2 linked regions of the Methanococcus vannielii SB genome follow. The main gene of each other region encodes a partner of the protein of the gene in region 2 in a complex. Links are inferred from orthologs where the notes say so. Each region holds a gene or a part of one and is shown on either strand. Other genes may lie near its edges.

Region 1 (6,791 bases), 960 kb from region 2 along the record:
CATCTGGAGAAATAAGGCGTAGTTCCACATTTTTAAACAGAGATAACGCTTGGCATAATGAATGAACAGTTCTACCATATTTTAAGTCGCCAATAAATGCAATTTTTAAGCCGTCAATTTTACCAACTTCTCGCTTTATAGTATATAAGTCAAGAAGTGTTTGTGTTGGATGCTGGTTTGAGCCATCGCCTGCATTTATTACTGGAACACCTGAAACCTCACTTGAAAGTCTTGCAGCACCTTCTGAAGGGTGCCGGATAACAATTAAATCGCTGTATCCACTTATTACTTTTATAGTATCAGTTAAAGACTCGCCTTTTGTTACCGAAGTATTTGAAATATCTGTAAAACCAATAACATTTCCACCAAGCCTTTTCATTGCAGTTTCGAAAGACAATCTCGTTCTTGTAGACGGCTCATAAAAAAGAGTTGCTAAAATTTTGCCGTTTAATATATCAGAATGCCCCTTTTCATTTAAAACAGCTTCCATTTTTTCAGATTCTTCCAAAATACGAAGAATATCATCTCGCCCGATGTCCCTCATTGAAATCAGATGTCTCATTAAACCACCGGCATTTTTCATTAGTTATAAATTAAATATATATAAAATTATTGTAGAAATAAATATATCGAGGTGTAATTAATGGAACTTGTTCAAAATATTGGAATATTTTTAGGTATTTTAGCAATATTAAAATTAATAAAACAGGCTAAAAAAAGTTCAATTTCCCCATTCGTAGCTATTTTATGGGCAATTTTTGGGATTACCATACTTTTTATGATAGTGTTTCCAAAATATTTATCGTATATTGCAAAACCGCTTGGAATTGATAGAGGAATTGATGTATTAGTATACTTTGGAATAATTGCACTGTTTTTTTTACTATATAAAACATACGTTAAAACAGAACATCTGGAAAGAGAAATTACAGGAATTATTTCAGAAATTGCAATAAGAGATAGGTTTGAAGGAAAATCTAAAAGAAAGGTTGAATAACTGAAAATATTGTTATAAAGTACTAAAACTACTATAAATTATTATAAAATATTATAATACCGTAATGGTATTTAAGAGGTGAAAAAATGATAAATAACGAATTAATATTAGAAACAGCACCTTATGTTCAGGATTTAGAATATATAAAAGAATTAATTGAAAATTCAAAGGATATAACTGACTTAGTAATTCTTTTAAATAAATTAATAGCAGATGAAAAAGAAATTTCAAAAAAAACCGATTTAAAAATTTTAATGGAAAAAATAGAAGAATTAAAATTGATTTAATTTTTAAATATCTTACTGTTTTACACCCCTATATTCGTGTTCAAAATCTTTGTCATAAAGTTTTGAATATTCGTAAAATTTCGGATTCATTGCATTTCCAACTATGATTAGGGCCGTTTTTGTAATTTTTTCTTCCTTAACCTTTTTTGAAATATCAGTTAAAGTTCCAGTTATTTTTTTTTCATCAGGCCATGATGCATGATATACAACCGAAACTGCTGTATCTTTATTGTATCCTCCTTCAATTAATTCTTCACATACTTTTTCTATCATTCCTGTTCCAAGATAAATTGCCATTGTAGCGTTGTGTTTTGAAAGAGCGATTAGACTTTCTTTTTCGGGTTTTTTAGTTCGCCCTTCAGGTCTTGTAATAATTACAGTTTGTGATACATCTGGAAGCGTTAATTCGGATTTTAATGTTGCAGCGGCTGCAAAAAGAGACGTTACTCCAGGAATTATTTCTACATCTATATCATGCTTTTTTAATTCATCAATTTGTTCTTTTATTGCACCATATAAAGACGGATCCCCAGTATGAACCCTTACAACTGATAAATTATTGTTAATTCCATCTACAGCAACAGATATTACTTCTTCAAGTGTCATTTTTGCACTGTTATAGATTTTCGCATTTTTTATATTGTACTCTAAAACTTCAGGATTTACAAGGGAACCTGCATATATTAAAATATCTGCATTTTCAATTGCTTTTTTGCCCTTTATTGTAAGTAATTCCTTATCTCCAGGGCCCGCTCCAACAATAATCATTTTTTTCATAATTTCACCGAGTTATTATTTATTAATTCATTTAAAATTCATTTAAATTACTAAAATAAAAATTAATAAATTATTCAGTTGCTTTTTTTAAAATTTCGTAAGTTGTGCCATATATTACATTACTATTACAAAATCCGGGCAAATAAGTTGCAGCTTTTCCAGAATTTGTTGCAACGTTTTTATATCCCATATCTTCAATCGGGGCTACGACCATACATGTATCAATCACTAATTTTCCGCCTGCATCTTCTATTATTTTTGTATAGCCCATCCGGTCTGAAATTGCCTTCATGTGAATTGATGTACATACCCATACATCTATTTTAAATTTCTTATTTTCTTTTTTTATAAACTCTGAAACTTCCTTTATTTCATCAAGGCTACAGTGTGGGCATCCGATACATACTAAATCGGGTTTTTCAGAAGTTTTAAAGTAGTCATACTCTTTTTCAAAGTCTTTCTTTTCGATAGTTATTTTTTCCACATCTTCAATTAAAATTCCTAATTTTGCTTCCGGCGTTATATTTTCAACGTGATAAAGTGCAACTCCGCCACTTGCCGCAAGTGCTGCTCCGAGTGCTTTTAAATAGTCTGTTTTTATTGAATCGCAGTTTTTAAATTTAAAATAGGGAATTTTATTTTTAACAATTTTTCCAGTAATTCTTCCAAGTATTCCATAAAATGAAATTGAATCTTCTAATTCTATATCAACTTCAAAAATATGGGTTGGAACTCTATTTTCAGTTAAATGGTAGCCATAACATGGTGTTTTTCCAATAATTGCAGCTGCAAGTGCAGAAGGGCCCCCTTCTCGATTTGTTCTTGCACCAATTACTGAATTTACGTACGAAACTGCTGAAGATTCCGCCCAAGCAACGTGTGAACCAAAAATGGGCACGTTTCCCGTTAGATATGGGGTGCATGTGCAACTTATTTCAATTTCCATTTTTTTAAAACAATCTATTATTTCAATTTGTTTTTTTGCAAAATCTTTTGGAAAGTTCAACTCCTTATATCTATTTAAATCCATTCCCGCAGGATTTAGGGTTGTTGGCACACTTATTTTTATATTGTTATCTGCAAGGTCTTTTAAAAATTCTAAACCTTTTTCACCAATTGTTTTATAGGACACCCCTGAAACTTGGGCAGAATAAATATCTACCAATTTTTCCGCACCGTAAATATCGCCTAAAGACACTAATAAATTCATGCAAGTTTCTAAGGATTCCCCAAACTCGCCGTTATATATTTTTTCCTCTTCTCTTGTAAGATGCATGATTTTTCACCAAAATTATACCTACTAAAGTATATATCACTAAAATATAAAAGAATTACAAAAAATTTAAATTTTACGTAAAATTTTGTCGTGAAAAAAATGGAAATTACTGCAAAACCAATAAGAACAAGGTATATTGATAGGGGCGAGGATTTTATTTTGGAGTCTATTAGTTCGTTAAAAAAAGAAATTGAAAATGGACTTAAAATAAAAGATGGGGACTTTTTAGTTGTTAGCGAAAAGTTTATTGCAACAAGTGAGGATAACTTTGTAGATGAAAGTCTTTTTAAACCAAAATTTTTAGCTTATTTTACATATTACCTCTCAAAATACTGCTGGGGGTACATTTTAGGGCCATTACTTGGAACTAGAAAAGACAGGATTTTAAATTTACGTAAAATACCAAAAAAAGAAACATTAAGACATAAACAAGTTGTAATTGAAAATGTAGGGTTAATCTACGCATTAAAACCTGCATCAGAAGGAGGAATAGATTTAACTAATGTTCCTGGAACTTATGCTGCATTATTACCAAAAAATCCTGAAAAATCTGCTGAAAATCTTTATTTAAAAATTAAATCAGAGTTAGGGCTTGATTTAGTCATAATGGTAATAGATACCGATGCAACATACAAGTTTTTTAAGTGGTATGTAACAGCTCTTCCAATTGCAATTGATGGAATAATTTCAAAAATTGGGGTTTTTGGGTATATTTTAGGAAAATTTGGAAAGTTATTAAAAAATGGGGGACTTTGTGGGGCAACGCCTCTTGCAATTACTGGAAACAGTATCTATAAAACATATTCACTTGAAAAATTGCTAGATATTGCAGAAATTTCAGATAACTCACAAGTTCCATATACAAAGTCAATTCACGACTTAATGAAAAAATACAAAACATTTGAAGTCACTGTTGACGTTTTAAAGGAGATGGAACACAGCCCCTTAGTAGCTATAAGTTTTAATTAGGGCAAAAATAGCTTAAATAACTTAAAAATTGATAAATTTACCTTTTTTGTTCATTTAGAGTAGATTCTATTAAAGACTGAATCATTAGGTCGTGTGAGAGTTTATATATTTCGAATTCGTTTTTACTATCAATATCCAAAACTTCTAAAAGTTCCCCTGAAAGTGATGTTTCAACACATTTTTCTTTTGGTAAGATATAGACTTTTTTTCCATCTTCAAGTTCTACTTCAGTACATTCAGATTTTAAAGCAACAATTACTGGAGGTTCTTCTATTTTTGGGCGTTCTATTTTAAAGTTTTCATAAACAATATCTGATTTTTCAAACCTTTCTTGAATTAAAAAGCATAATTCTTCAATGTATTCTTTATTAAAGCTTTTTTTCCGAGCTTTAAGTTCTGATTCGATATCATTAAGTAAACTTAACGGATACTCTAAAATAACACTTCTTAAAAATTCCATGTTATTTTTTACTTTATCGATTGACCTTAAAATTATTTCAACAACTTTTACATCGATTTTTCCGGCCTTTACCATAGTTAAAGCGGCATCTTTTGACAGGTTCGCATCTGAAAGTTTTAATTTGATATTATTAATATATCTATTTACATATCTTTCATCATACTTTCCAAGGTTTCCAATAATTCTTAAAGCTGTTTTTGAAATTCTTATGTCATTACTATTTACTAATACGCATATTTTTTTGTAGTGCCTTACTACTGTACGTTTAGAATAAAGCGATAGATTGTAAAGTAACGTAATTGCAGGATAAACTACATCTAAATCATCATCTAATAGCGAATTTATATTTAAACCTTCAAACTTTTGAGGTTCTAAAAAACTAAGGCGGTTTAATGCTAAAATTGAGTATATTTTTAACTGTTTATCGTTTGAATGCACAAGTTCTATTATTTTTGAAATTGAGTCTTTAAACAATTCAGGATAATTTTTAGAAAAATTCCATATTGCACGAATCGAACTTCTTTTAACTTCTAAATTATCACTTGAAAGCGAATTTATAAGAATTTTAGCTGTTTTTTTATCGAGGGTAAGTTCATTAAAATTTCCCAAAACATTAATTGCAGTTGACTTTAAAACTTCGTCATTTGAATCAATACATGAAAATACATCATTTTGACTGTTTTTAATAATATCTGGATTAATTTCCCCAATACTATTTAAAATACCCATTAATACTGATTTTGACGTGATATTTTTACTTAAAATTTCTGAAAGGTTTATTTTTTCACTGCATTTTGAATTTAACATTATTTTTGAAATAGCGTATGCAGTAGCTATAATTACTTCAACGTTTGTATCATTTAAGCAGCTTTTAAGCTTTTCAAAATGTTCTTTTATAGGATTATAACATATTAGTCCAAAATCTCCTAAAAATTCAACTGCATTTTTCCTAATTCTCCAGTCAGGATTATCAAGCAGTTTTAAAATTTTTGGAATAAGTGGAAAAATTTCTTTTGGACTTGATTTTGAAATAACTTTTAAAGATGTAACTGCTGCAAAATTTAATTTAAAATCGCCTTCAAGTGCTTTTTCAAATTTTAAAAGTAAATGTTTTATTTTTTCAGGATTTTCAAAGCCGATTTTTCCAAAATTTAAAATGTCTCTAAAGTCTGAAAAATCAACTTCAAAATTTTCACTTTTAAAATTTTCTGCTATCTTTTTTGATTCTAAAAATTCAACTTGTCTAAATGAACCAATCATTTTTATCACGAAAACTTTAGTAATAATTTATTGGTTTTTTTTAGTTATATTTGTTTTTTGCATGTTATTATGTAGGTTAAGGTAAAAATTTAAAAATATTTTTAAAATAGGTTTAAAAAATAACATACATAAGTATCTACATAAACACCTACATAAGTAAATACACTCCTAAATGCTTAAAGAAGTGCAAAAAAAGTATATAATAATAAAAAACTACATATTTCTTCGGGAGTATCCCCATGAGGTAGCTACCTCAAAGGACGTAAACTAAAAATTTTCCTATCGGGAAATTCTAAATAAGAATTTTTGACCTTTGGAGGTTTAACATGAGTGTAAAAAATTTCATGAATAACAAGAAAGGTGACTCTGGAATCGGCACCTTGATTGTTTTCATTGCAATGGTATTGGTTGCTGCAGTTGCAGCAAGTGTTTTAATTAACACAAGTGGATTTTTACAGCAAAAAGCTGCAACAACAGGAAAAGAAAGTACTGAACAGGTTGCAAGTGGATTACAAGTAATGGGCGTAAATGGATACCAGGATGGAACTAATGATGCAAATGTAAGTAAAATGGCAATTTATGTAACCCCTAATGCAGGAAGTTCAGCAATTGACCTTACAAATTCAAAATTATTTGTAACCTACGATGGCCAGACCCACGTCTTAGCTTACGATGACGTTACAGACCTTACAACAGGTAATTCAGATATTTTCGATGCAATTAATGTTGGAACCCCTGCTTCTGAATTCCACGTTGCAGTACTCC
Region 2 (8,529 bases):
AATTATTCAAATAATTATGGAGATTAGAAAATATGGCCGAAAATTTTAGAATTATTGACGGTGGAGTTACTGCTCCAAAAGGTTTTATTGCAAACGGTCATAAAGACCGAAAATACGGGGTAACAATAATAGCTTCAGAAGTTGATGCGGTTTGTGCAGGTGTATTTACAACAAATAAAGTGTTTGCACATCCAGTTTCACTTTCAAAAGAGACGTTAAAAAATAGCGATACTTTTCGTGCAATTATTGCAAATAGCGGTAATGCAAACTGCTTTACTAAGGGCGGAATGGACGATGCAAGGGCTTTTGTAAAAAAAGCTTCAAGTTTATTGAATATTCCAGAAAGTCAGATTTTATCTGCGTCAACAGGCGTAATTGGTAGAAAAATGGCAATGGACATACTAAATAGGGAAGTTGAAAAGGCATATGAAAGCCTTAAATTGGAAAGTAACAATGAAAATGCTGCAAAAGCAATAATGACCACTGATGCATTTAAAAAAACAGTTGCAGTTGAATTTAACGTTGGAGAAAAAGTTGTTAAAATTGGAGGAATTGCAAAAGGAGCCGGTATGATTGCACCAAACATGTTACATGCGACTATGCTTGGATTTATTACCACAGACATTGAAATATCAAAAGAAGAACTTAAAAATTCCCTTCAAAATGCGGCTGATGAAAGTTTTAATAATGCAGTTGTTGACGGCGATATGAGTACAAATGATACCGTCTTTGTTTTAGCAAATGGAAAAAGTAATGTAAATTATAGAGAATGCATTGAAGAATTTGATAAAGCACTTTTATATATTTCAACAGAACTTGCAAAAATGATAGTTTCGGATGGAGAAGGTGCTAAAAAACTTATTGAAGCGGTTTTAAAAGGGGCTGCCACAAAAGAAGATGCAAAAAAAGCTTCAATGTCAATTGTAAGATCGCTTCTTTTAAAAACTGCAATACATGGTGCTGATCCAAACTGGGGGCGGATTGCTGCTGCCGTTGGCTATAGTGGTGCTGAAATGGACATGAATAATTTTGATATTATAATAAGCAGTATAACTTCTGGAAAAGAAACATACCTTGTAAAGTGTGGAGAACAGCTTGCTGACGAAGGAACTGCTGAATTAAAAATGGCCCAAGAAATTATGAAAGATAGTAAAATTAGAATAACTGTTGATTTAAAAAAGGGCGAATTTAAAAATACTTCATTTGGATGCGATTTAGGTTATGAATACGTTAGAATAAATTCAGAATATACTACATAATTTCAATTTTAAAATGTTTAATTTTTTAAGATTTATTGTTAATTATATATTTTTTTAAGAATTTATTTATATATTTAAATACATTATCCATTAAGTTTTTTAATATGTAACAACTATCATGTTCGTGGTGAACATATGATAATCATAGGACTATTTGGAAAAACGGGTTCGGGAAAAACTGAAATTCTTGAAGAACTAAAGAAAAATTACTCCGTAGTTGATATTGAATGTTGTGCAAATACAAGAGGGAGTGTTTTAGGCGATCTTTATGACTTAAAACAAAAAACTCAAAGTGAATTTGATAATTGTTTAAAAAAACAGCACGAATTTGCAAAAAATAAGGGGTACTGCATCGTTGAATTTGAAGGTAGAAAGATTGGTGGGGCAGAAAAAATCGATATTCCAGAACCGTATTCAAGCCTTGAGAAATATTCATATAATATATTAATAGAGTGCTCGTATGATTCTCAAATTGAACGACTTTTAAGATTATACATTCCAAAAAACGACTTTGAAAAGGAAATTGCAATTAATAAATTTCTAGATTTAAAAAAAGCGTTTTCAAAGCCAGATAAACTTAAAATTTTAGATGAAATTATTTTTTTAGTCCAAAATGACCGCTATTTGGAAGCTTCAAGGATGATTGAAAAAGAATTATATAGTGAACATTATTTAAGGCATATTCGTAAGGTAAAACATGATTTATTGGTTGAAAATAATAATATTTTAGAATCTGCCGAAATTATATCAAAGTATGTTGATAAAATTCTGAAAAAACATGAAATAAACCCGTAATTTAATGTGATTAATATGGATGAAGAGACACTATCACGGTTGCTTACATTTAAAAATGATGTTGTTTTGGCAATAAGGCTTAGTACTGGACAAAAAATGATACTTGGAAATAATATTGTGCTTTCAGGAAAATTAAGCGGAAAAATTGCATCATTTATATTGGAAAACTCTAAGAAGATTGAAAAACCTGAAGTTATTGATTTTAATGGTGAAATGATATATTTTGAACCAATAAATATCAAAAAATACCTTGATTCGATAGGTAAAGAGCTTTCTGATGAATTAATAACGCTAAAAAATTTTGAAACGATGAATATCGATGAAATTCAAGTAGTCGATGCAAGGTCGCCAAAAGAGTATTTTGAAAAGACAGTACCTGGTGCAGTGAATATTCCACTTTTTTTAACTGAAGAACATGAAAAAATAGGTAAAACCTATAAAAATGAAGGGAAAGAAATTGCAATGAATATGGCGGCCCAAATAATTCAGGAAGGGATAAAAAGAATAGTTTTTGAATCTTTAAAATTAGATAGCAATAAAGAAATAATTGTATTTTGTGCAAGGGGTGGAATGAGAAGCCAATCTGTTTCAACAATATTAAAACTTCTAGGATTTAAAGTAAAGCGTCTTATTGGTGGTTTTAAAAGCTATAATCTATCAAAAAAACATGAACAAAATCATAATTAATTTAAAAATAGTTTAAATATATATCTAAATATATATCTAAATATATTTTAAAATGCGCCTAATGTTATTCGATGTCATTTAAAAGACTTAGAAGTCCTTGTTCATCTAGTATTTCGGTTATTCTAACTTTTAAGTCAGTTATTCCTTCTTTTTTAAGTGAAGAAATTTTTATCTTATCAAATCCTTTTAATTCATTTTCAAGTGTCTCAAGGCCTTCAATTTCATCAACGTCCATTTTAGTCATGGCAACCAAAATTGGAACTTTAAATGTTCGTTTTACTTCATTTAAAAGATTCACTTGTTCTTCAATGGTAAATCCACAAAATTCTGTCGGGTCAATTACAAATAAAATCATGTCTGAAAGATAGTTTATTGCAACTACTGCGTGAAGTTCAATATCATTTCTTTCGTAAATTGGCCTATCTAAAACGCCAGGTGTATCAATAATTTGAATTCCTTCCTCAGTATAGCCTATATTTAATCCTTTTGTTGTAAATGGGTAAGAATTTACTTCGGGTTCAGCATTTGTTAAGGTTTTCAAAAGTGTTGATTTTCCAACATTCGGGTATCCTGCAATAACTACGGAAGGTAAATCTTTTACTGTTGGCATATTTTTTAACTTGTTTCTTGCAACTCCTAAAAATGCCATGTTAGGGTAAATCTGTTTTAAAATAGATGCAACTCTCCCAATGAACTCTTTTCTAACGATTGAGGTTGCCTGTGGTGTTGGTGCTTTTTTAACCTTTCTTGAATATTGCATCCCTAGTTTTTTTACAAGGTCTGCTGCCCAGTTAATCGCAGCAAGGGACTTTTTAAATTCATCGCTTCCAACCATAATTTCCAGTATTTCACGATAAAATGGGTCTAAATGATCAATTGACGGCGTTTTCTCTACAATCTGTAATAGATTATCCGAAATAACCGATGAAGTTGTTCTTATTTTATTATCTTCAATTATTCTTGATTTTGGAAGGCTTAATCCCCGTTCAGTAGTCCTAAGGTCTCCTGCAATTTTTTCTGCCCGATTATATGCTTTATCCATTATTTCGTCAGGATATAAAATATTAGGCATTTTTTTAAACGGGTTTGCGTCTCTCGATTTTCTCATAATATCATCTCACAAAAGTTTAAATTGAAATTAAATTTTAAAAATAGTAGAAAAAATGTATTTCTAGTTTGACTGTTTTATTTTAACAGTTCCGGTGTTTCCATCAACTACTACTATATCGCCATCTTTAATTTCATCTATATTAACTTTATCCACGAGTGGAATTTTCCCCAAAATTGCACCTGTTGCCACAATTGGTTCTGACTCAGAATTTATCATTCCTTTTAAAATACCTTGTTTTGAAAGTGCATATATTACATATGAGCCAACAGTGCTACCTTTTCCCGTTGGAAACACAAATATTTTTCCAACAATACTTTTTCCAAAAAGCTCATTCTCTTTATCAGTAACTATTCCTTCCTCATTTATCCCTCCAAGAAATGAAACAGGTGATTTTGAAATAATTGCTTCTCCTTCTACAATTCCTTTTGAAATAATCCTTCCTTTTAGCTCCTTCAAGGTTCCACCGGCGAAATTTATTTTAAAGTTATATTTTAAATTATTTTTATTTTAAAGTTATTTATTAGTAAGATTATAAACTGATTCTGTAAATCGACCAATTTCCGCATTATATGCTCCAACAGTACCAGTTGTGGATTCATTTACCGTAACTGTTGCATTAACAATACTTTTAACATATATGTATGCGGAAAAAATGGTAACTGCTAAAACTGCGGCTATTAAAATCCCCGTTTCAAGAGATATTTGTCCTCGATAATTAAAAATTAATGATTTCAAAAATTTTAAGCCCATTTTTTCCCACGATATTTTGTAATGTATAAAAATTAGGATAACAATATATAAAACATTATAATTTTAAATATAAATATTATTAGCTCGAGGAATAAAATGGACTTTGAAAGCGAAATAAGTGAACATACTTTAATAAACTTGGAAAAATTAAAAACTAACGAAGTTATATGTCCAAAATGTAAATTTATATTCAAATACGTTGGAAAAAAAATAATATGTCCAAAATGTAAATTTATATTCAAACCTTAGCTTTTTAATATTTTGATAAGTCCTCCTATTTAGGTTCGGAAATATCAATAATTATATCTCCAATATTTCTACATTTTCAGATAACTTAGCTATTCCAACACCGTTTTTTAGTACTTTTCCAACATTAAATGCGTAAATGCCGTTTTTAGTTAGTTTTTCAATTAATTTTTTTGAATATTCTTCTTTAACTGAAATTAAAAGTCCACCAGAAGTTTCTGCACCGTAACCCTTGCATAATGCATGACCAAATAATGAAGCCAAATCTTTTGTCCCCTTAATTACTGGAAGAGTCGAAATTTCAATTTCAACGTTACTTTGTTCAGCCATTTCATTTGCATGGCCCAAAATTCCAAATCCCGTAATATCAGTCATTGAATTTGCGATTTTTTCCCCAATTTCTTCTTCCAACTCCCTTAATACTAAAAGGGCATTTCTGTTTGATGTTGTCATTAATTTTATTGCGTTTTTAATGACATTATTTTTTTCTTCAAATGTCATCCCAATTAGGTCGTTAAAATCTTCGGTAACTCTAGATAATGCCATTGCAGTCTGATTTCCAAGCGGTTTTGTTAAAATTAAAATGTCACCTTTTTCTGCGCCTGCTTTTGCAAGTATATCTTCTGGATTTCCAACTCCAGTAATTGCACCACCAATTAATGGCCAAGGGTTTAATATTGTGTGCCCGCCAATAATTGTAGTATCATTTTCCCTACAAAAATCTTGAAATCCACGCAGTATTTCTTTTGCAGTGTTTATTGGAAGTTCAGGGGGAATTCCTAAAATTACAAGTGCTCCAATAATTTCTGAAACACCCATTGCATAAACATCGCTAGTTGAATTACATGCTGCAATTTTTCCCTGAATATAGGGGTCATCGACAATTGGAGTAAATACATCAACGGTTTTTACAATTGCAAGATTATTTTTAATAATTACTGCAGAATCATCGCCAAGACCTACTTTTGCATGCTTTAGGTCGCCTTCTAAGATTATGCCATTTACTAATTGTTCTAATTCGGTGTTTGGAAGTTTGCACGCTCATCCGTGTAGCGTAACCATTTCAGTAAGTTTTATTTTTTCTATGATTATCACCCTAATTACGTATTATATTTTTGCAATACTCCTATTAAGTTTTAACCATTCTATTTTTTGTTTTTTGGCATACATATTATTTCTTTAAGTTCTATATCAAAAAAAGTGTTCATATTAGCCGGCCTTATAACTACTGCGGAATCTGCACCTTTTCCACTTCCGCCAATTGCAATTACATCTTTTTTAGTTGAAATATTGCCAGAATCTGCCGCCATTACAGTTATCTCATAGCATACTTTGATGCCTTGACCAAGCGTTTTTAGGGTTTGTGCAATTACCTCTACTGGGCCATATCCTCCAAATTTTTTTGAAATACCTCTTTCAACCCCACTTAATGCATGAGTTCCAGAGTATACTTTAACACCTTTTTTTAAAAGCATTTCTTTTATATCCTCAGGCATTGATTTTACATCGGGCCCTGAAAACCCCTGATGATAAGTTATAACTACTAAATTAACGGATAAATTTTCCTCTTCAAGTATTTCAACGAGTTTTTTTGCAGTATCTCCATAAGAAGATGCTAAAACAATATCTGTAATTCCTTCTTTAGCCTTAGAAACTGCGAGCCTTAGGGTTTTTTCAGTATTTTCAATACCAAAATTTTCAAAATATTCTGTCAAAATACCACCACAATTTTATCTATTACCGGTAAATTTTTAATTAATCATTATTTAGTACATATTTTACGACTTAGTTTAGTTTAGTTTATTTTTAATTGTAACTTAATCATTTTCATTTTAAAACATATTCTAAAAAATCTTCTGCAATTAAAATTTCAATTTCTGGGTTTTTTTCTTTAAATTTAACTATATCTCGCTCAAAGGACATTATGTCATCATAACGTGCGGAAATGTGGGTGGCTATCAGTGTTCTTGCACCAGATTTTTCTAAAATATCTAGTGCGTCTAAAATCGTTGAATGCATTGTATCAACAGCATTTTTCTGCATTGAGCTATCAAAAGTAGCTTCGTGAATTAAAACATTGCAGCCGTGATATTTTAAAAACTTTCCAAATTCATCAATTGGAATCGTATCCCCGCTGTAACCTATGCAATATCCTTTTTTCGGAGGAATTGTAACGTCTTTTGGAGTTATGACTTTTCCATTTTTTAATTGAATTGAAAACCCATCTTTTAATTTTTTAAGGTCTGGGCCGATTTCAATTCCAAGAGTTTCTGCCTTTTTAATATCCATTTGTGGTTTTTTTATTTGCTTAAATAGGTATGAAATGGATGGAACAGAATGTTTTACTGGAAAAGTGTAAACTTCATAGTTGTTTCCATTGCTATTATTGCTACTTGCTATTATCATTTCTGGCGATTCGATAGATGCTTCGTGAATATTTATTGGATAATCTATTGAATGATAGCCAATTTTTAACATATTTTTTATCATTTCTTTAGTTTCAGGAGGGCCATAAATATTTAATGGTTTTTTCCTACCTTGAAATGCAATTGACTGTAATAACCCCGGAATACCAAGAATATGATCTCCGTGAAGGTGCGATATGAATATATTGTTAATTTTCATTGGCGAAACATCTGTAAATATAATCTGCCGTTGAGTATTTTCCCCACAGTCAAATAAGAATATTTCGCCGTCAAACTTGAGTGCTACTGAAGGGTGTGAACGGTATTTTGTTGGTACCGCAGCACCAGTTCCAAGAAATGTAAGCTTCATTTTTTCACAAATTGATTATTTATTTTAGGTAATTAAATTAAATCCATAAATACTTCTTTTGCATCGTTTTCATCTATTTCATCTATCCAATTCCTAACTTCAATACACCACTGTTCCATAGACTTTTTAACTAGCTCTTTAACTTCTAAAAATGAAATAGCTTCGTATTTATAAAAATAGCCACCTTCCTTAATGTTAATTTGTTTTCGAACTAAAAGTCCGGCATTTATTAAATTTTGAGCAGAACGTTGAATAGTACTCCTATCACGGTTTAAAGAGTCGGCTACTTCATTTATTTTTGACGGGTTATTTTTTAAAATTTCAAAATATACTGCAACGTCAAACGCCTTTAATCCAAATACGCAACACATAATACTTTCAAGGGTAAATGTACTGCACGGCATATTAAGTACTAATTTACTCATTTAACCACCAAAGATATATCCTATGAGGATTATTATATACTAATAACTCAAAATAAAACTTATATTTTATGTAGATAACTAATACTATTGAAAAAGTGTGTCATAATAATACATTACTTTGTTTTCAAAATATAAATATCTTGTTAAAACTAAAAAGGGGTTTATTTATGAAAGTAAGCGAGATAATGAATCCAGTAATATTCACAGTTGAAGGGGAAAAAAGTATATATGCAGCATTTAAATTAATGCATGAAAAGGGGATTAGGCGGGTTTTTGTAACTGTAAATGAACGTATCGAAGGAATTATAAGCTATAGGGACCTTGTAAACGTTTTATTTAATAAAGGAGTTTTTGAACTAATAGATATGCAGTTAAAAGACATATTTACAAAAGAAATTTTAACAATCTCCGACAGTGCAGAGGTAGAACATGCCGCACAGCTCATGCTTCATGCCGATGTTTCAGGACTCTTAGTACTCGA

What was found. Proteins that work in one complex are often made in the same cells at the same time.
Region 1: the proteins of MEVAN_RS00110 (region 2) and MEVAN_RS04930 are in contact, whole or in part, in a crystal structure (PDB 7CNS), measured with the Thermococcus kodakarensis proteins. The link is inferred for Methanococcus vannielii SB from one-to-one orthologs. Residues at the interface, in WP_011250199.1 of Thermococcus kodakarensis: Arg6, Lys7, Ile8, Leu27, Gly28, Thr38, Arg58, Gly59, Lys60, Gly61, Ser62, Thr63, Val64, Ser66, Tyr67, Val68, Tyr70, Ala71, Lys74, Glu86, Ala87, Glu88, Thr89, Ile90, Ala92, Thr93, Ile96, Ile97; in WP_011250200.1 of Thermococcus kodakarensis: Ile25, Ala28, Leu29, Ile32, Tyr33, Ala47, Gly48, Asn53, Ile54, Ala57, Glu60, Phe61, Leu62, Tyr99, Ser128, Glu129, Ser130, Asn145, Arg146, Glu147, Gly148, Gly149, Pro150, Ser151, Leu153, Tyr164, Leu201, Gly202, Asn203, Gly227.

Annotation. Positions count from the first base shown.
Region 1 is NC_009634.1:978,157-984,947, forward strand. What follows is about bases 1,235-4,199. They hold MEVAN_RS04930 (aconitase X catalytic domain-containing protein), read right to left. Parts: upstream 3,338-4,199; coding sequence 2,132-3,337; downstream 1,235-2,131. Other genes in these bases: MEVAN_RS04920 (hypothetical protein), read left to right, coding at 1,235-1,284; cobM (precorrin-4 C(11)-methyltransferase), read right to left, coding at 1,297-2,061; MEVAN_RS04935 (coenzyme F420-0:L-glutamate ligase), read left to right, coding at 3,437-4,199. Outside these bases: pyrB (aspartate carbamoyltransferase), read right to left, coding at 1-562; MEVAN_RS04915 (DUF2304 domain-containing protein), read left to right, coding at 644-997; more of MEVAN_RS04920, read left to right, coding at 1,084-1,234; more of MEVAN_RS04935, read left to right, coding at 4,200-4,306; MEVAN_RS04940 (HEAT repeat domain-containing protein), read right to left, coding at 4,344-6,026; flaB1 (flagellin B1), read left to right, coding at 6,353-6,791. UniProt on the Methanocaldococcus jannaschii protein: Component of a hydro-lyase that catalyzes the dehydration of mevalonate 5-phosphate (MVA5P) to form trans-anhydromevalonate 5-phosphate (tAHMP).
Region 2 is NC_009634.1:12,553-21,081, reverse strand. The notes cover bases 2,611-5,555. They hold MEVAN_RS00110 (DUF126 domain-containing protein), read right to left. Parts: upstream 4,309-5,555; coding sequence 3,913-4,308; downstream 2,611-3,912. Other genes in these bases: MEVAN_RS08975 (hypothetical protein), read left to right, coding at 4,699-4,851; MEVAN_RS00105 (class III signal peptide-containing protein), read right to left, coding at 4,366-4,602; MEVAN_RS00115 (NOG1 family protein), read right to left, coding at 2,806-3,849; MEVAN_RS00120 (selenouridine synthase SelU-like subunit), read left to right, coding at 2,611-2,741. In the rest of the region: argJ (bifunctional ornithine acetyltransferase/N-acetylglutamate synthase), read left to right, coding at 33-1,259; MEVAN_RS00125 (selenouridine synthase SelU-like subunit), read left to right, coding at 1,395-2,054; more of MEVAN_RS00120, read left to right, coding at 2,070-2,610; MEVAN_RS00095 (pyruvate kinase alpha/beta domain-containing protein), read right to left, coding at 5,994-6,563; rnz (ribonuclease Z), read right to left, coding at 6,676-7,623; MEVAN_RS00085 (helix-turn-helix domain-containing protein), read right to left, coding at 7,656-8,048; MEVAN_RS00080 (CBS domain-containing protein), read left to right, coding at 8,216-8,529. UniProt on the Methanocaldococcus jannaschii protein: Component of a hydro-lyase that catalyzes the dehydration of mevalonate 5-phosphate (MVA5P) to form trans-anhydromevalonate 5-phosphate (tAHMP).